3 regions of the Mesorhizobium sp. M0016 genome follow, and region 3 is predicted to be linked to each of the others. Evidence: predicted binding sites of a transcription regulator. Region 3 holds the regulator's gene; each other region holds the start of a gene.
The links. The regulator PhoB, encoded in region 3, activates phosphate uptake and scavenging genes when phosphate is short. The targets are predictions, from matches to a motif close to TGTCATNNANCTGTCAT.
Positions count from the first base shown of each region.

Region 1: a site for PhoB is predicted at 3,943-3,959, ahead of NKJ88_RS24400 (RNA degradosome polyphosphate kinase). Genes of this name have one in related genera too.
Region 2: a site for PhoB is predicted at 4,358-4,374, ahead of olsB (l-ornithine N(alpha)-acyltransferase). Genes of this name have one in related genera too.

Region 1 covers NZ_JAMYVM010000020.1:27,501-34,216, reverse strand. Annotated here, with positions in the region: gene NKJ88_RS24425 (amino acid ABC transporter permease) at 1-504, shown strand, start outside; gene NKJ88_RS24420 (amino acid ABC transporter ATP-binding protein) at 589-1,392, shown strand; gene NKJ88_RS24415 (TIGR02117 family protein) at 1,492-2,157, shown strand; gene NKJ88_RS24410 (FAD-dependent monooxygenase) at 2,377-3,615, opposite strand; gene NKJ88_RS24405 (zinc-finger domain-containing protein) at 3,635-3,880, opposite strand; gene NKJ88_RS24400 (RNA degradosome polyphosphate kinase) at 4,114-6,306, shown strand; gene ppx (exopolyphosphatase) at 6,306-6,716, shown strand, end outside.
Region 2 covers NZ_JAMYVM010000004.1:112,374-119,089, forward strand. Annotated here, with positions in the region: gene NKJ88_RS07905 (TrmH family RNA methyltransferase) at 1-208, shown strand, start outside; gene lspA (signal peptidase II) at 205-693, shown strand; gene acuI (acrylyl-CoA reductase (NADPH)) at 782-1,771, shown strand; gene NKJ88_RS07920 (response regulator) at 1,873-4,161, shown strand; gene olsB (l-ornithine N(alpha)-acyltransferase) at 4,438-5,313, shown strand; gene NKJ88_RS07930 (trimeric intracellular cation channel family protein) at 5,405-6,037, opposite strand; gene grpE (nucleotide exchange factor GrpE) at 6,155-6,716, opposite strand, start outside.
Region 3 covers NZ_JAMYVM010000015.1:53,449-60,164, reverse strand. Annotated here, with positions in the region: gene pstC (phosphate ABC transporter permease subunit PstC) at 1-918, shown strand, start outside; gene pstA (phosphate ABC transporter permease PstA) at 915-2,231, shown strand; gene pstB (phosphate ABC transporter ATP-binding protein PstB) at 2,249-3,073, shown strand; gene phoU (phosphate signaling complex protein PhoU) at 3,115-3,819, shown strand; gene phoB (phosphate regulon transcriptional regulator PhoB) at 3,836-4,525, shown strand; gene NKJ88_RS20930 (ROK family protein) at 4,556-5,791, opposite strand; gene xylF (D-xylose ABC transporter substrate-binding protein) at 6,058-6,716, shown strand, end outside.

The DNA.
Region 1 (6,716 bases), on a different contig from region 3:
GTTCGCGGCATCCCGCTGATCACCGTTCTGTTCTTTGCCAGCGTCATGCTGCCGCTGTTTCTGCCCGCCGGGGTTTCGTTCGACAAATATCTCAGGGCGCTGATCGGCGTCTCGCTGTTTGCCGCCGCCTATATGGCCGAAGTGGTGCGCGGCGGCCTGCAGGCGATCCCCAAGGGCCAGTATGAGGGTGCGGATTCGCTTGGCCTGGGCTACTGGCAGAAGATGGTGCTGATCGTGCTGCCGCAGGCACTGAAGCTGGTCATCCCCGGCATCGTCAATACCTTCATCGGTATGTTCAAGGACACAAGCCTCGTCATCATCATCTCGATGTTTGACCTGCTTGGCGTCGTCAAGCAGAACTTCTCGGACGCCAATTGGGCGACGCCACAGACCGCGAGATCCGGTCTCATCTTTGCAGCCTTCGTCTTCTGGCTGTTCTGCTTCGGCATGTCGCGCTATTCGATGTACACGGAACGCCGGCTCGACACCGGCCACAAACGTTGATGCATGTCGCCCAAAAGTGTTTAGCGGTTTTGGGACAACGACATGCATCATAGCTAAAAGACAGAACAAAAAGGGGAACCTGCCATGGTCATAGAAAACGCGGTCAGCGCCGAAGAGATCAAGGTCGATGCCAAGAAGATGCACATCTCGACCACCGATGTCGCAATCGACATCATCGGCATGCACAAATGGTATGGCGAGTTCCATGTCCTGAAGGACATCAACCTCAAGGTGATGCGCGGCGAGCGCATTGTCATCTGCGGTCCTTCGGGCTCGGGCAAATCGACCATGATCCGCTGCATCAACCGGCTGGAAGAGCACCAGAAGGGCAAGATCATCGTCGACGGCAAGGAACTCACCAACGATCTCAAGAAGATCGACGAGGTGCGCCGCGAGGTCGGCATGGTGTTCCAGCACTTCAACCTGTTCCCGCATCTGACCATCCTGGAGAACTGCACATTGGCACCGATCTGGGTGCGCAAGACGCCGAAGAAGCAGGCCGAGGAAATCGCGATGCACTTCCTCAAGCGCGTCAAGATCCCCGAACAGGCCAACAAATATCCGGGCCAGCTGTCGGGCGGCCAGCAGCAGCGCGTGGCGATCGCGCGTTCGCTGTGCATGAATCCGCGCATCATGCTGTTCGATGAGCCGACCTCGGCGCTCGATCCAGAAATGATCAAGGAAGTGCTGGAGACGATGGTGGGCCTGGCCGAGGAAGGCATGACCATGCTGTGCGTCACCCACGAAATGGGCTTTGCCCGCAAAGTCGCCAACCGGGTGATCTTCATGGATCAGGGCCAGATCGTCGAACAGAACACGCCGGCCGAGTTCTTCGACCATCCGCGCCACGAGCGCACGAAGCTGTTTCTGTCGCAGATCCTGCACTGAGCATTTTCATGCGAACCAAAAGAGCCCGGCCGCAATGCGGCCGGGCTCTTTTGCTATCTGGGGTCGATCTTCTCCATTGAAACACAAAGCCGCCGCCGCATGAGAAAAGCCCTGCGTTTCGTGGCCATGCTGATTATCGTGGTCGCGCTCGCTGCCACGCTCGGCACGCTGGTGCCGCGTCCGCTGTGGCCGGCGTCAGCAGCGGGTGAGGGCACGCGCCATATTCTGGTGCTGGAGAATCCGATCCACACCGACATCGCCATTCCCGTCGATGACGAGGTGCGCCGGCGCTTCCATTTCCTGGTCGCTGCCGGCATCCCTGTCGACGCCCCGGAAGTGCGCTACATCGTCTTTGGCTGGGGCGGCCGGGCCTTCTATCTGGAGACGCCGAGCTGGTCGCAGCTGAAAGCAGTGCCCGTCCTCAAGGCGCTGACACTGGACGCCTCGGTCATGCATGTCGATATCGCCGGGGCCATCGCCGAGCCGCACCCTGCTGTCACCGGTTTTGACATCGATGAGGAACGTTTTGCAGCGCTGCTCGACTATATCGACGCGAGTTTCCAGCAAGGGCCGCATGGTCCGGTCGTCATCGAGAACGCCGCCTATTCCAGCTTCGACCGCTTCTTCGAGGCGAACGGCCATTTCAACGCGCTTGTCGGCTGTAACACCTGGACAGCCGCCGGCCTGCGCACCGCCGGCCTGCGCACCGGCTGGTGGAACCCGCTGCCGGCCTCGCTGGGATTTTCAATGCGGTTTTATAACTAGCAGTCCTTCATCGCACCGCGACAGTGTTGGATCTTTTGAAGTCAGCGGGACAGCACTCCCCTCTGGCCTGCCGGCCATCTCCCCCGCAAGAGGGAGATCAGCCGTTTTGCCCGCGCTCCTGCTGCAACGCCGGCGATTTTGGCGAAGGCGACGGCGACATCCAATCTCCCCCCTTGAGTGGGAGATGTCCGGCAGGACAGAGGGGAGTGGGAAGGATCGCTACGTCGACGATCTAGACTGCCGAGTGTCCGCTCGCCATCCATAGAGCCAGTCGAGGTCGGCGGCGAGCTTGTCGGGCGAGCGCATGGCCAGGAACAGATTGCGGGCGATCGCCACCGGGCCGGCAGCATGCCAGGCGAGGCGGTTTACGGCCCCACGACGCGCGGCCTTGGCGACACGCGGCCGCCGAAGATTTTCCCAGATTTGAAAACTTCTGGGCAGATCGCCAGGGAAATCGGCGATAGCGTCGGCAAGCGTGATGGCATCTTCGATCGCCATTGCCGCGCCCTGTGCGGCAAACGGCGTCATCGCATGCGCAGCGTCGCCGATCAGCGCGATGCCCCGCGGGCTCGTCCACCGCTGTTGTTCGACGGTGTGGATCGGAAAGGCCGTCCATGGGCCGGCCAGTGCCACAAGCTTCGTCAGGCCCGGCGCGGTGCCGCGCAGGGCAGCCGTGAGGATCGCGGGATCGGCATGGCCCGACCAACCTTCGGCCATGCGCTCACCCTTGGTGAAGGCGGCGAGATTGAAGGCCCGGCCTTTGCTGACGGGGTAGGCGACCATGTGGAAGCCAGGATGCAGGAACGTGGTGACGCAGTCGGCGGCGCCGATCGCGACAAAGCCTTCTCCGGCCGCACCGTCGGCCGCGATCGTGACTCGCCAGGCGAGTTCGCCCGAAAAACGGCTTTTGACGAAGTCCTCGCCTGCGAGTTGCGCCCGGACCGCCGACCAGACGCCGTCGGCGCCGACCAGCAGTTTGCCGCGTGCCTCGATCTCGCGGCCGTCCACTTCGGCGGTCACGGCGACATATTGCGCGTCTTTGACGATGCCGGTCACGCGGGCGCCGGTGATGAGCTCAATCTGCGACCGTTCAGCCATTTGCCCCAGCAGCGCTGCCTGCAGATCTGCGCGATGGGCGACAAGATAGGGCGACTGCCAGCGCGCTTCGGCGGCGTGCCCGAGCGGTACCCGCGCCAGTTCGCGCAGCGTCCCGGCGTCCTTGAGCACGACCGCTTCCGGCCGCAACGCTGCGGGCAGCAGTCGGTCGAGCACGCCGAGTTTTCCAAGAATGCGTGTTGCGTTGGGCGAAAGCTGGATGCCGGCGCCGGCCGCTTCTAGGTGCTGTGCCTGTTCGATCAGCTTTACCGGATAACCCCGTCCGGCGAAGGCAAGGGCAGCGGTCAGCCCGGCGATGCCGGCCCCGGCGATTATGACCTGCCGGGACCTGATGTCTTCCATCGGGCTTGTCGCGGAAGGATCAGGCGGCCTGGTCGATATAAAGGCAACCAGCCGGCAGCGTTTCCGTCGCCCTCAGCTTCGCCGAATAGCGGTAGAGCGTCGAGCAGTAGGGACAGACCTTTTCATTGTCGTCGCCCATGTCGAGGAACACGTGTGGATGGTCGAAGGGCGGGTTGGCGCCGGTGCACATGAATTCCTTGACGCCGATGTCGATTGCCGGATGGCCCGCATCGTTCTGGAAGTGGGGAATGGAACCGCCTGCCATCGTCGTCTCCTTGATCTCGTCGAAAAGCATCTGGAACATAACAGGCCTGTTTGCAAGATCGATGAAATGAAACTGTCGCAAAAGCCTGTCAGAGGATACGGTGAGCCGGTTAAGTGCATGTCCCTGAAATCGGAACGGTTTTCGCCGAAGGGCCATGCGTCACAAAAGCGTGTTAGAGGCATGGCACGTCCAGCGGCGCTCCAAGGGACGGTTGGCGGGGAAGAGCAGGAACCATGAACGAACTGAAGCCGGTGCAGAGCGAATTCATCAATGTCGAGGTGGCGAGCCCCGAGGGCGGCAACCCCGATCGGTTCGTCAACCGTGAGTTCTCCTGGCTGCAGTTCAACCGGCGTGTGCTCGAGGAATCACAGAACGAGCACCATCCGCTGCTCGAACGCGTCCGTTTCCTGTCGATTTCGGCCGCCAATCTCGATGAATTCTTCATGGTCCGCGTCGCCGGCCTTGCGGGCCAGGTGCGCGAAGGCATTGCGCTCAAGAGCCCCGACGGCCGCACGCCGGAGCAGCAGCTGGAACAATTACTGCGCGAGGTCGAGCGGCTGCAGGAGGACCAGCAGAATAGCCTTTCGGCGCTGATGTTGCTGCTCAACAAGGAAGGCATTGAGAGCATCACCCGCGATGCACTGACCAAGGATGAAAAAGTCTGGCTGGAAGACCATTTCCAGGACCAGGTTTTCCCGGTGCTGACTCCACTGTCGATCGACCCGGCGCATCCGTTTCCGTTCATTCCCAATCTCGGCTTCTCGATGGCGCTGCAATTGCGCCATCGCAAGAATGGCGAGGAGATGAGCGCGCTTCTGCGCCTGCCGGTGGCGCTGAAGCGCTTCATCCGTCTGCCCGACCGCAAGCAGCACGTTCGCTTCATTCCACTGGAGGAGGCTGTCGGCCTCTATATCGGCAAGCTGTTCCCCGGCTATGAGGTCAAGGGTTCAGGCACCTTCCGCATCATCCGGGACAGCGATATAGAGGTCGAGGAAGAGTCGGAAGATCTCGTGCGCCTGTTCGAGACGGCGCTGAAGCGCCGCCGCCGCGGTTCGGTCATCCGCATCGAATTCGACAAGTCGATGCCCGGCGAATTGCGCGAGTTCGTCGCCGGCGAGCTTGGCGTCTCTTCGAGTCGCATCAGCGTTCTGACCGGCCCGCTGGCGCTCAGCCAGATTTCCGAGATCGTCGCCGTGCCGCGCGACGACCTGAAGTTCACCCCCTACAATCCACGCTTTCCCGAGCGCATCCGCGAGCATGGCGGCGACTGTTTCGCGGCCATCCGCGAGAAGGACATCGTCGTCCACCACCCCTATGAATCCTTCGACGTGGTGGTCCAATTCCTGCGCCAGGCGATGGCCGACCCTGAGGTGGTGGCGATCAAGCAGACGCTCTACCGCACCTCCAACGACAGCCCGATCGTGCGCGCCTTGGTCGACGCGGCCGAGGCAGGCAAGTCGGTGACCGCCCTGGTCGAGCTCAAGGCGCGCTTCGACGAGGAAGCCAACATCCGCTGGGCGCGCGACCTCGAACGCGCCGGCGTCCAGGTCGTGTTCGGCTTCCTCGAACTCAAAACCCATGCGAAAATGTCGCTGGTGGTGCGGCGCGAGGACGGCAAGCTGCGTAACTATGTGCATCTCGGCACCGGCAACTACCATCCGGTGACAGCGCGCATTTACACCGACCTGTCCTTCTTCACCACCGATCCGACGATCGCGCGCGATGTCGCCCAGCTGTTCAACTTCATCACCGGCTATGCCGAGCCGACCGATGAGATGCGGATCGCCATCTCGCCGTTTACGCTGCGCAGCCGTATCCTCAAGCACATTGCCGACGAGGTCGCCTACGCGCTGGCTGGCCGTCCGGCGCGCATCTGGATGAAGATGAACGCGCTCGTCGATCCCAACATCATCGACGCGCTCTATGACGCCAGCCGTGCCGGCGTCGAGATCGATCTCGTCGTGCGCGGCATCTGCTGCCTGCGGCCGCAGGTGCCCGGCCTGTCGGAAAACATCAGGGTCAAGTCGATCGTCGGCCGCTTCCTCGAACACAGCCGCATCTACTGCTTCGGCAACGGCCATGGCCTGCCGTCGGACGAGGCGATCGTCTACATCGCCTCGGCCGACTTGATGCCACGTAATCTCGACCGCCGCGTCGAGACCATGGTGCCGATCACCAATCCAACGGTGCATGAACAGATCCTTGGCCAGATCATGCTGGGCAACATCATGGACAACCAGCAAAGTTTCGACGTATTGGCTGACGGAACCTCCCGGCGCGTCGTGCTGGAGGAGGGTGAGGAACCGTTCAACGCGCAGGAATATTTCATGACCAATCCGAGCCTGTCGGGACGGGGTGACGCGCTGAAGTCGCATGCGCCCAAGCGCATCGCGCAGTTCAAGCGTCGCAAGAAGAACACCGGCTGATGATTTCAACGTCCCAAGGCCGGCTGCAGGATCGCCGGCCGCTGTCCATCATCGACATCGGCTCGAACTCGATCCGCCTTGTCGTCTATGAAGGGCTGGCGCGCTCGCCGACCTTGCTGTTTAACGAAAAGATGCTGGCCGGTCTCGGCCGCGGCATCGTTTCGACCGGCAAGCTCGATCCCGAGGCGGTGACGCGCTCGATGGAGGAGTTCCGCCGTTTCCGCGCGCTCTCCGACCAGGCGGGTGCGGAGCACATGTTTGTGCTGGCAACGGCCGCGGCCCGCGAAGCGATCAACGGCCCCGATTTCATCCACCGGGCCCAGGATGTGCTCAAGACCGAGATCCGCGTGCTCACTGGCCGGCAGGAGGCGCATTATTCGGCGCTTGGCGTCATTTCGGGCTTCCACCCC
Region 2 (6,716 bases), on a different contig from region 3:
CGATTTCTCCCGAGGACCGGTGCTCTTGATGATGGGCAATGAGCAGCAGGGCCTGCCCGACAATCTGGCGGAAAGCTGCGACCGGCTGCTGCGGATTCCGCAGGCCGGCCGCGCCGATTCGCTCAATTTGGCGGTCGCCACCGGAATCATGCTGTTCGAGATCCGGCGCGGCGCTCTGAAACTTGCCCCCGAGGACGCCACATCGTGAAATCATGGTCTCCCTATGCGCTGCTGGTGGTGGTGGCAATCGCGCTCGACCAGTGGATAAAGCATCTGATCGAGACCGGCCTCGCCTTTCAGGAAAAGCTCGACCTGATGCCGTTCCTGGCGCTGTTTCGCACCTACAATACCGGTATTGCCTTTTCGATGTTCTCGTCTTTCGGCGACACCGGCCTGGTCGTCATCGCGGTCGTCGTCGTCGCCTTCGTGCTTTATCTGGCAACGCGTACGCCATCCGGCCATGTGCTGGCCCGCATCGGCTTTGCCCTGATCATCGGCGGCGCGATCGGCAATCTGATCGACCGCGCCGTCTACGGCCACGTCATCGACTATATATTGTTCCACACGCCGGTATGGTCCTTCGCCGTCTTCAACCTCGCCGATGCCTTCATTTCGGCCGGCGCGGCGCTGGTCGTCTTCGACGAGTTCATCGGCTGGCGGCGCGAGGCCAAGCCGCAAGGCCCAGAAGCCTGACGGCCCGACTCTTTTGACCAATTGACCTCGCCGGACGGTCGCCGCACAGTTCGGCCAGAGCCAGCCTTTGCGAAGCCGAGGAGAAGAGATGCCTGAAACCTTCAAAGCCATCCTCGTTTCGCGCGACGCCGAAAAGAAGCAGTCGGTCGAGATCGTCGATTTCGGCGAAGCCGATCTGATGGAAGGCGACGTAACCGTCGCGGTCGAGGCGACGACGGTCAACTACAAGGACGGGCTGGCCATCACTGGGAAAGCGCCAGTGATCCGCCGCTGGCCGCTGGTGCCGGGCATCGATTTCGCCGGAACCGTCCTCTCCTCATCGCATGCCGACTGGCGCAAGGGCGACAAGGTCATCCTCAATGGCTGGGGCGTCGGCGAGACGCATTTCGGCGCCTATGCCGGGCGCGCCCGCGTCAACGGCGGCTGGCTGGTGCCGTTGCCCGACGGCATCAGCGCGCACGATGCGATGGCGGTCGGCACCGCCGGCTATACGGCCATGCTCAGCGTCATGGCGCTGGAGCGGCACGGCATCCTGCCGGATCGCGGCCCGGTGGTGGTGACGGGTGCAGCCGGCGGCGTTGGGTCGGTCGCAGTCTCGATCCTGTCCAGCCTTGGCTATCACGTCATCGCCTCGACCGGCCGCAACGCCGAAAGCTCCTATCTGATCGACCTCGGTGCCGCCGAAGTGATTTCGCGCGAGGAACTCTCCCAGCCGGCCAAGCCGCTGGCCAAGGAGCGCTGGGCCGGCGGCATCGATGCCGTCGGCAGCCACACGCTGGCCAATGTGCTGTCGATGACCGCCTATGGCGGCGCGGTCGCCGCCTGCGGCCTGGCGAGTGGCATGGATCTGCCGTCGAGCGTCGCCCCGTTCATCCTGCGCGGCGTCTCGCTGCTCGGCATCGATTCAGTGATGGCGCCAAAGGCTGTGCGGCTGGAAGCCTGGCGCCGCATCGGCAGCGATCTTGATCTCAAGAAGCTCGCCGGCCTGTCGACGACCATCGGCTTCGACGGCATCATCACCGCCGCCCACGACATCGTCGAGGGCAAGATCAGGGGGCGCATGGTCGTGGATATGTGAGGCCCCGAAGCCACCAGAACGGGCGGCAAAAATGCATGACCGCTAAAATTCGAACGATCCGCCGCGCTTTTCCATAATCTCTATCTGGCAAGGAGTTCCGCATGATCGCGGAGTCCGCCAGGAAAGAGAAGAGCCGCGCCGAAAGCATCGACGGGCCGAACCCGGCGACGCCCAAGCGGCAGCATGTTGCCGCGCCGCCGCTGGCGCCGGATTTGCCGCGCCCCACGTCCGAGGGCCTGCCGTTCCTGACGGTGGTCGCCAGTGTCGTGCTGGCGGGCCTCTCCCACCTCACCGGTGCGCCGATCTTCATCACCCTCGGCCTGCTGGCGACAGGCCTTGCCGGCGTCGCCATGCACCTGCGCAACCGCCGCACCGTCCACCGCGCGACGGCCTTGCTCGACGAAACCGCCGCGCGCAGCCGCGCCGAGATCGAGACGCTGGCCGACCGCATGTGGGAGATGCAGGAGAGCGAGGAGCGTTTTCGCGGGCTGATCGATGCGCTCGGCGATCTCGTCGTCCACCGCGACCGCGACGGCCACATCGTCTATGCCAACATGGTTTTCGCCGGCCTCGTCGGAACCGATCAGCGCGACCTTGCCGGCAGGACTCTGGCCGACCTCGGCATCGATGTCGGTATCGTTCCCGACGCCGCCTTTTCGGATCACGAATGCCTGAGTTCCACCGACGTCTCCATCCGCACGCCGAACGGTCCGCGCTGGTTCTCGTGGATCGAACTGTCGGTGCGCGACAAGGATAGCGGCGCCGTCTCGCACCGGGCGATTGCCCGTGACATCACCGCCCGCAAGCGCGCCGAATCCTCGTTGATCACCGCGCGCGAGCGCGCCGAATATGCCAGCCAGGCCAAGTCGCGCTTCCTCGCCACCGTCAGCCATGAGATCCGCACGCCGATGAACGGCATCATGGGCATGGCCAAGCTACTGGCCGACACCAATCTGTCGCCCGAGCAGCGCACCTATGTCGGCGCCGTCTCGACCTCGGCCAGCGCGCTTTTGGCGCTCATCGAAGACCTGCTCGACTATTCCAAGATCGAGGCCGGCCGCTTCGACCCGGAACCGCAGCCGACATCGTTGCGTGAAATTGCCGACAACATCATCGAACTGATGGCGGCGAAAGCCTTCGCCAAGAACATCGGCCTCGGCTGTCATGTCGAGCCCGACGTGCCACAGATGATCATGGCCGATCCGGGAAGAGTCAGGCAGGTGCTGCTCAACCTGATCGGCAATGCGATCAAGTTCACCGACACCGGCGGCGTGCTGGTTTCGGTTGCACGGGCCCGCACCGAGACCAGCGACCGCATCTGCTTCACCGTCGCCGACACCGGCCCTGGCCTGCGCGAAGAGGATATGGAGCGCATCTTCGAGGAGTTCGAACAGTCCGACGGCACCTCGACCCGCACCCATGGCGGCGCCGGCCTCGGTCTGGCCATATCGAGGCGCCTGGTCGCCGCCATGGGCGGTGCCATTTCGGTGTCGAGCCGGCTTGGCGAGGGATCGGAATTCGTCTTCGAGATCCCGGCCGCAGGAGCAACCGAAGCACCGCAGAACCGGCAGAACATCCTGGCCGGCCGGCGCGCCGTGATCGTGTCGAAGAACGCCGTCGAGGCCGACGCCATCGCCCGCACCATCCGCGCCCATGGCGGCGCCGTCGAGGTCGCCGCAACCGCTTCCCAGGCGACGCCCTTCGCCGAACATTGCGATGTGCTGTTGATCGACGCGGCCCTGGAGGACGGCGACGGCAGACTGCTCAAGCGCCTGCGCCAGAGTGGCTTTGCCGATTGCGAGGCGATCACGCTGATCGCGCCGACCGACCGCGGCATGCTTGGCGAATTCCGCACCAGCGGCTACGCCACCTTCTTGGCGAGGCCGGTGCGCGGCGAAACCCTGCTGCGCGTGCTGCTGACCAGTCATGCCCCTGCCTTGCCGCCGCCCAAGCCGGAAAAGACCGGCGCGTCCTCGCTTCGTGCCCATGGCGGGCGCCAGCAAGGTTTGTCGGTGCTGATCGCCGAAGACAACGACATCAACGCCATGCTTGCCCGCGCCACGCTTTTGAAGGCGGGACATCGCGTGAAAGTGGTCGGCAATGGCAAGGCCGCGGTCGAGGCGGTGACCGAAGCCGGGCTGAAAAATCGCTTCGATGTGGTGCTGATGGATTTGCACATGCCGGTTATGGACGGGCTGGACGCGATCGCCGCCATCCGCCGCCACGAGGAGGAAATGGCTGTGCCGCCGGTTCCGATCATGGTGCTTTCGGCCGACAGCCAGGAAAAGACCCGCCACGCCGTGCTCGCCCATGGCGCCAGCGGCTTTGTCACCAAGCCGCTCGATCCCGACGCGCTGGTCCATGCCGTCGAGGGCCAGGTGGCCGCCTGAATTCATGTCGCTCAAAAGTGGCCCCGGTTTTGAGAAGACGACATGCACAAAACAAAGACTTGAAGCGCGTCGCGTGAATCGTCCCAGCGCGACGCGCTTCAAGGCGACGCTGGCGCAATCCTCGCGTCACGTAGGTAGCCGAATGAGGGTTTTCGCCAGCCGACGAAGTATTGCCCGTCGCGCCGTATCACGGTACTGTCACAATCCTGTTGCACCTACACCGTATCCCCGTGCCAAGAGGGATGGCTCGAAGGAGAATCACTCGTGCATACAGTTATGCCGGAATGTGACACTCGGCCCAGCGCAGGCGGCGCTTTGCTCGCCGCGCGGAACGCCGATGCCGTCGCAACAGGCGCACCGCTGGGCCGTATCGGCAATCTCGAAGTGCGGCTTGCCCGCAATGAGGCCGAAATCGCCGCCGCCCAGGAAGTGCGCTACCGGGTGTTTTATGACGAGCTTGGCGCCAGGAAGGACCTGTTCCAGGCGCAGGACCGGCGCGACGCCGACCGCTTCGACCCGCTGTGCGACCATCTCCTCGTGCTGGACACTTCGATCTCCGGCCCCGAGCATCGCCGCATCGTCGGCACTTACCGCCTGCTGCGGCAAGAGATTGCGGCGACCGCCGGCGGCTTCTATTCCGAAGGCGAGTTCGAACTGACCAAGCTGATCGCCCGCCATCCCGGCCAGCGCTTCCTTGAGCTCGGCCGCTCCTGCGTGCTGCCGGAATACCGCTCGAAGCGCACCATCGAGGCGCTGTGGCAAGGCATCTGGGCCTACATCAACCACTATGAGATCGGCGTGATGACCGGTTGTGCCTCGTTCCCTGGCACGGTGCCGGCTGCGCATGCCGAGGCGCTCACCTACCTTGCCCATCACTGCCGGACCAACTCCGCCTGGGATGTGCGGGCGGTCTCCGGCCGCTATTGCTCGATGGATCTGATGCCGATCGAGGCAGTCAACGCCAAGGCGGCGATCGCGGCCATGCCGCCGCTGGTCAAGGGCTATCTGCGCGTCGGCGCCCGCATCGGCGACGGCTGCGTCATCGACCGTGAGTTCTCCACCGTCGATGTGTTCGTGGTGATGCCGGTCAAGGAAATCGGCGCCCGCTACGTCAACTATTATGGCGGGGAAGCGCAGCGCTTTGCGGCGTGAGGCAGTAGGCAGTAGGCAGTAGGCAGTAGGCAGTAGTGAAGGCTGCCGGGATTCCTGACCACTGACTACTCCCTACTCACTAATCCCCTCCCTACGGAATATCCTCCGGTCGCCGTCCCGGGCGGCTCTTGTAGGACGGAAAGGTCCAGCCGAATTTCAGCGCGCCGCCGCGCACCAGGAAAGCCGCGACGAAGCCGGCAATATCCGAGGCGAGCGGCGGCAGGCCGGCAAGATCGCAAAGTGTGTAGAGGCCGGCGCCCGCGAGTGCGGCGGTGACGTAGATTTCGGGCCTGAGCAGCACCGATGGCTCGCCGGCCAGCAGATCGCGCAGGATGCCGCCAAATGTGGCGGTCAACACGCCCATAACAACGGAGACGACCGGCGAGCCGGTGATGGCCAGCCCCTTGGCCGCGCCCATTACGGAAAAGGCCGCCAATCCGATGGCGTCGAGCCAGAGCAGCCATTTCCAGCGGGATTCGACGCGGTGGGCGATGAAGAAGACCAGCACCGCAACCGCCGCGCAAACCAGCACATAGCCGGAGTTGGCGACCCAAAAGACGGGCAGGTTGAGGATGACGTCGCGAAGCGTGCCGCCGCCAATGCCGGTGACGCTGGCCAGAAACAGGAAGCCGATAATGTCGAGCTGCTTGCGCGAAGCCGCCAACGCCCCGGTCGCGGCAAAGACGGCGACGCCGGCATAGTCGAGGAGGTCGATGGGTGTCAGGGACATGAGGTAGTAGGGATTGGGAATTAGGGAAAGTATGAATAACACGAAGCCGCGCGATTGATACGCCTGCCTATTCCCTATTCCCTATTCCCTATTCCCTACTGCCTACCCTACTCACGCATCCTTCTCGGCCTGCTCGTTCACCGGCCCCGGCTCGACCGGCGCTTCGGTGGCCGCGATCTTGGGGCCGCCCTTGGCGACCCCGACCATGGCCGGCCGCAGCACGCGCTCGCCGATCGAATAGCCCGGCTGCACGACCTGGACGACGGTGTTGGCCGGCACATCGGGATTGGGCACTTCGAACATCGCCTGGTGGAAATTCGGGTCGAACTTCTCACCTTCCGGTTCGAGCTTCTTCACCCCATGCCGTTCCAGAGTCGACAGCATGGCGCGCTCGGTGATCTCGACGCCGTCGATCAGCGCCTTGAAGCCGGCATCTCCGGCCGCTTTCGCCTCGGCGGGGATAGCGTCGAGCGCGCGGCGCAGATTGTCCGACACCGACAGCATGTCGCGGGCGAAATTGGCCACCGCATAGGCGCGCGCATCATGCACGTCGCGGGCGGTGCGGCGGCGCAGATTCTCCATCTCGGCCGCGACGCGCAGCGCGCGGTCCTTCAGCTCCTCGTTTTCCTTCAGCAGCCGCACCAGCGCTTCATAGTCGCCGTCGATGCCGCCT
Region 3 (6,716 bases):
CGCAACAACGTCGAGAAGCTGATGCTGTGGGGGCTGCTTGCGGCCTCGACCATCGCCATCCTGACCACGGTCGGCATCGTGCTGTCGATGCTGTTCCAGACCATCACCTTCTTCGAGAGCGTGTCGCCGATGAGCTTCTTCTTCGGCACGGTGTGGGATCCGCGTTTCGCCGCCGCCGGTTCCGGCGGCAGCCAGGGTCAGTTCGGCCTGATCCCGCTTCTTGCCGGCACGCTCTACATCGCCGCCGTCGCCCTTCTGGTGGCAGTGCCGGTCGGGCTGATGTCGGCGGTCTACATGTCCGAATATGCCTCGCGCGGTGTGCGCTCGGTGGTCAAGCCGGCGTTGGAACTGCTGGCCGGCATTCCGACCATCGTCTACGGCATCTTCGCCGTTGTCACGCTCGGACCGTTCTTGCGCGACCTGTCGGCGGCACTCACCGGCGGCTCGCCCTTCATCCAGGGCCAGAGTATCTTCACCGCCGGTCTGGTGATGGGCGTCATGCTGATCCCGGTCGTGTCCTCTTTGTCCGACGACATCATCACCGCGGTGCCGCGCGCAATGCGTGACGGCTCGCTCGGCCTCGGTGCCACGCGCTCCGAGACGATCAAGCGGGTGATCCTGCCGGCGGCACTGCCCGGCATCGTCGGCGCCATCCTGTTGACGGCGTCGCGCGCCATCGGCGAGACGATGATCGTCGTGCTGGCGGCGGGCGTCGCCGCCAATCTGACGGCCAATCCGTTCGAGGCGATGACGACCATCACCGTCAAGATTGTCAACCAGCTGACCGGCGATCTCGAGTTCAACTCGCCGCAGACGCTGGTCGCCTTCGCGCTAGGCCTGACGCTGTTCGCGCTGACGCTGGTGATGAACATCGTCGCCCTCTACATCGTGCGCAAGTACCGGGAGCAGTACGAATGACCGACATCCCCCTGGACACGATGGCGGGTGCCGTCGCGCGTCCGCGCCGCGACATCGGGCTGAAGGCGCGCTATGCCGCCGAACGCCGGTTCCGCATCTATGGCGTGATTGCGATCTCGGTGGGCCTGGCGTTCCTGGCCATCATGCTGATCACCATCGTCTCGAAAGGCTACACCGCCTTCTGGCAGACGACGGTGACGCTGCCGGTCACCTTCGACGAGAAGGTGATCGATCCCTCCGGCAAGCGCGCCACCGACCCTACCGTGCTGATCAAGGCGAACTATCCCAAGCTCGCCGAAAACGCGCTGGTGGCCAAGCTCGGCATCGATCCGGCCAACAGGCCGATGATGCTGAAGCTCAAGGGCTTCCTGTCGGAAGGCGCCCGCGTCCAGCTGCGCGACATCGTCTCCGCCGATCCGTCGGTGATCGGCAGGACGCGTGACGTCGACATCCTGGCTGCCGCGAACCTCGACTCGGCCTTCAAGGGTCAGATCGACCTCGGCGTCGATGAAGCGCGCCGCAAGGTGTCCAACCAGCAGATCGACTGGATGAACAAGCTTAAAGCCGACGGCGTGATGGCCGAGCATTTCAACACCGGCCTGTTCAGCTATGGCGCCTCCAGCCGGCCCGAGACGTCGGGCATGGGCGTGGCCATCATCGGTTCGTTCTACATGATGGTGATCGTGCTGTTGCTGGCGCTGCCGATCGGCGTCGCCGCCTCCATCTATCTGGAGGAGTTCGCCAAGAAGAACCGCTTTACGGACCTGATCGAAGTCAACATCAACAATCTCGCGGCGGTGCCGTCGATCGTCTTCGGTCTGCTTGGCCTTGCCGTGTTCATCAACTTCCTCGGCATGCCGCGCTCGGCTTCCTTCGTCGGCGGCCTGGTGCTGACCTTGATGACATTGCCGACCATAATCATCGCCACGCGCGCCGCCCTTGCCGCGGTGCCGCCGTCGATCCGCTCGGCGGCCCTAGGTCTCGGCGCCTCCAAGATGCAGATGGTGTTCCATCACATCCTGCCGCTTGCCGCCCCAGGCATCCTTACCGGCACCATCATCGGCCTGGCGCGTGCGCTCGGCGAGACAGCACCGCTGCTCTTGATCGGCATGGTCGCTTTCGTCGCCGATTATCCGACGACGCCTTTCGATCCGGCGACCGCGCTGCCGGTTCAGATCTATATGTGGGCAAACGAGGCTGAGCGCGCTTTTGTCGAGCGCATGTCCGGCGCCATCATCATCCTGCTCGTCTTCCTCATGGCCATGAACATCACCGCGATCGTGCTCCGGCGCCGGTTCGAGCGGCGCTGGTAGAAAAAAGGCAATTTGGTATGAACATCATGACCGAACAGTCCCTTGAGAATGCAGTGGGCGACAAAATGAACGCCAAGTCGAACGAAGTCATCAAGATGCGCGGCGACAAGGTCGGCGTGTTCTATGGCGAGAAGCAGGCGTTGTTCGACGTCAATCTCGACGTCCGCCAGAACCAGGTGACGGCGCTGATCGGCCCGTCCGGCTGCGGCAAGTCGACCTTCCTGCGCTGCCTCAACCGCATGAACGACACCATCGATTCGGCGCGGGTGACCGGCAAGATCACGCTCGATGAAGACGACATCTACGACAAGAACATCGATGTCGTCGAACTGCGCGCCCGCGTCGGCATGGTGTTCCAGAAACCCAACCCGTTCCCGAAGTCGATCTACGAGAACGTCGCCTACGGCCCGCGCATCCATGGGCTGGCCAAGCGCAAGTCCGACATGGACCAGATCGTCGAGCAGAGCCTGAAGAAGGCGGCGATCTGGAACGAGGTCAAGGACCGCCTGCAGGAGCCCGGCACCGGCCTGTCCGGCGGCCAGCAGCAGCGCCTGTGCATCGCGCGCGCCATCGCCGTGTCGCCGGAGGTGATCCTGATGGACGAGCCCTGCTCGGCGCTCGATCCGATCGCCACCGCCCGTGTCGAGGAGCTGATCGACGAACTGCGCCAGAACTACACGATCGTCATCGTCACCCACTCGATGCAGCAGGCGGCGCGCGTGTCGCAGCGCACGGCGATGTTCCATCTCGGCTATCTCGTCGAGGAGGGCGCCACCGACAAGATGTTCACCAACCCCGACGACAAGCGCACCCAGGACTACATTACCGGCCGCTTCGGCTGAGCCGTCCGGCGGGTGAATTTTCAGGCACGAGGACCAAGATCATGGGTGAACATACCGTCGCCTCCTTCGATGAAGAGCTCGGGCAGATCAGCAAGCTGATCCGCGACATGGGCGATCTGGCAGGCTCGATGGTCAGCGGCTCGACCAGGGCGCTGCTCAATTCGGACAATGCGCTGGCACAGCGTGTCGTTTCCGACGACGCCATCATGGATGCGCGCCAGCGCGAACTGGACGACCGCGCCATCACGCTGATCGCCAAGCGCCAGCCGATGGCCAACGATCTGCGCGCCGTGGTCGGCTCGATCCGCATGGCCGGCGACCTCGAGCGCATCGGCGATCTCGCCAAGAACATCGCCAAACGCGTCGGCACCGTGGGCTTGAGCGTCACGCCGCGCGACCTCTCGCACTCCATCGATGCCATGGCGCAGCTGGTGCTGATCCAGGTGCAAGGCGTCGTCGAGGAATATGCCGCCACCGATGCGGCAGCTCTTGCAAAACTCAGGAATGACGACGAGCGCATCGACGTCAAATACACGTCCGTGTTTCGTGAGCTCTTGACCTACATGATGGAAGACCCTCGCAACATCACCGCCTGCACGCATCTCTTGTTCTGCGCCAAGAATCTTGAGCGCATCGGCGATCATGTCACCAACATCGCCGAAAATGCGTATTATGTGCTGACCGGCCAGCAATTGCCCGCCAATCGTCCGAAGCAGGACGAGACGGCGATGGCCACGCCGGCCTGATGAGGGTGAACTGCCTATGATCGCGCCACGCATCATGGTCGTGGAGGACGAGGAGCCGCTAGGCGTGCTCCTCCGCTACAACCTCGAATCCGAAGGCTATCACGTCGAGGTGGTGACACGCGGCGACGAGGCCGAGATCCGCCTGCAGGAAAACGTGCCCGATCTCCTGGTGCTCGACTGGATGGTGCCCGCTGTTTCCGGCATCGAGCTCTGCCGGCGGCTTAGAGTGCGGCCCGAAACCGAGCGGCTGCCGATCATCATGCTGACCGCGCGCGGTGAGGAAAGCGATCGCGTGCGCGGCCTGTCCACCGGTGCCGACGACTATCTGGTCAAGCCATTCTCGACGCCGGAGTTCATGGCGCGCGTGAAGGCGCTGCTGCGCCGGGCCAAGCCGGAAGTGCTGTCCAGCGTGCTCAAGGTCGGCGACATCGTGCTCGACCGCGAGTCGCACCGTGTCTACCGCAAGAAGAGCGAGATCAGGCTCGGACCGACCGAGTTCCGGCTGCTCGAATTCATGATGCGCCATCCCGGCCGCGTGTTCTCGCGCAGCCAGCTGCTCGACAATGTCTGGGGCGAGACGATCTACATCGACGAGCGAACCGTCGACGTCCATGTCGGGCGCTTACGCAAAGCGGTCAACAACGGCCGCATGCCGGATGTCATCCGTACCATTCGCGGCGCCGGCTACGCGATCAGGGAAGACTAGGATGCTGCGCGTCGCGCCGTTGCCGGCCATTCAGGCGACATGCTTGCCGGATTTGGCCTGAATGCCCGGCGCGAAAATCTCCTGATCGACGAAGCCGAGCGCGCGCATGGCACAGCCTTCGCGGATCAGCGGCAGCTCGTTGGGCTCGGTGTCGAAGGAGATCGATTTCGAGTGCTGGCCGCCGGCGGTCTGGGCGATCGCTTCGCGCAATGCCGGCTCGATCAGGTCGAAGGCGGCGGCGCTGACGCCAACCATGGCGACAGGCGCCGGGTCGATCAGCGCAAACAGGCTGCCGAGGCCGAAGCCGAGCGCCTCACCGGCCTTGCGATAGGCTTCGCGCTCCGGGCCATCGGTTTCGCGGGCGCGCGCGGCGAGTGCGCGCATATCAGCGTCGCCGATATCGACCGGCTCGGCATCTTCGCTCATCATTTTGGCGCTGCGCCAGATGGCGTAGTTTCCGGCATAGGCCTCGACGCAGCCGCGCCGCCCGCAGCGGCAGAGCGCGCCGCCCGGACGGTGGATCATGTGGCCGAACTCGCCGCCGGAGGAATGGGTGCCGGTGAACAGTTCGCCTTTCAGCACCAGCCCCATGCCGATGCCGTGCGACAAGAGGATCGCGATGAAATTGTCGCGGTAGCGCTCGGGCTGGCGCCATTGCAGGGCCACCGCCATCATATTGCAGTCGTTCTCCATGGTGGCAGGAATGCCGAATTCCGCTTCCAACATGTCGGCGAAGGCAATGTCGGTCAGTGGCGTGATTGGCGACCACAGCATGGCCCGCGCCTGCGAATCGGTGATGCCCTGGATGCCCATGGCAATGCGGGCGATGCTCTGGACATCGAGGTCCGGGTCCGCGAGACGCCGCCCGACGATTGCTACGCATTCGCCGATCAGCTCGTCGCGCGGCATGGTCAGCGTGTCGAGCCGGCGCTGTTCTTCCGCGACCACCTGGCCGGCATAGTCGATGACGGTGACGGAGAGGAAGTTCAGCGACAGCACCACGGTCATGACCGCCGCCGCTTCCGGGTTGAGGCCAAGGCCGACCTGCGGCCGGCCGCGTTTCAGCGAGCCGGTCTCGCCAGGCTTGCCTTCAATCAGGATGCCTTCTTGAATTAGATCAGACGAGATTGCCGATATCGTCGAATGGCTGAGGCCGGTGGTCGCCGCAATCTCGGTCCGCGACGGCTGGCCGGCCCGGCGCACGGCCGAAATCACCATCGCACGGTTGCGACGGCGCAGATCGTCGTGGCGGATCCCAACCGACATTTGTTTTCCTCCCGGCCTCCTCGCGCCTCATGATAGTGAAGGCGTTCGACGGCACCAGCCAAATATTGGCAGACGCCGGCAGCCCTGTCATTGTTTATTGCGGAGCTCGAAAAAATTCGGCAACGCCATCAGAATCCATCATAATCGATGTTGACAGTGCCTTATCATTGAACCAGTATTTTTTCGAGGCTCGAAAAAATGGAGCCTCTTTGTGCAGGCCTTCGGGCCGGTTTTGTCGCGCCGTGGGCGGCGCAGGGAGGGTTATAATGAACAGATTTGCAGCCGCCATGCTGGCGGGTGTCGCCATGTCGCTGGCGCTGATGTCGGTCGCGCAGGCGAAGGACAAGGTCATCGGCGTGTCGTGGTCGAACTTCCAGGAAGAGCGCTGGAAGACCGACGAGGCGGCGATGAAAACGGCGATCGAAGCCGCCGGCGACAAGTACATTTCGGCCGACGCGCAGTCCAATCCCGGCAAGCAGCTGACCGACGTCGAAAGCCTGATCTCGCAGGGCGCCAACTCGCTGATCATCCTGGCGCAGGACGCCTCGGCCATCGGCCCGGCGGTGCAGAAGGCGCTGGACGAAGGCATTCCGGTCGTCGGCTATGATCGCCTGATCGAGAACAAGGACGTCTTCTACCTGACCTTCGACAACAAGGAAGTCGGCCGCATGCAGGCCCGCGAAGTGTTCAAGGCGAAGCCCGAAGGCAACTATGTCTTCATCAAGGGCTCGGGCTCGGATCCGAATGCCGATTTCCTGTTCTCGGGCTCGATGGAAGTGCTCAAGGAAGCCATCGACTCGGGCAAGATCAAGAATGTCGGCGAGGCCTATACCGATGGCTGGCTGCCGGCCAACGCCCAGAAGAACATGGAACAGTTCCTGACCGCCAATGACAACAAGGTCGATGCCGTGGTTGCGGCCAATGA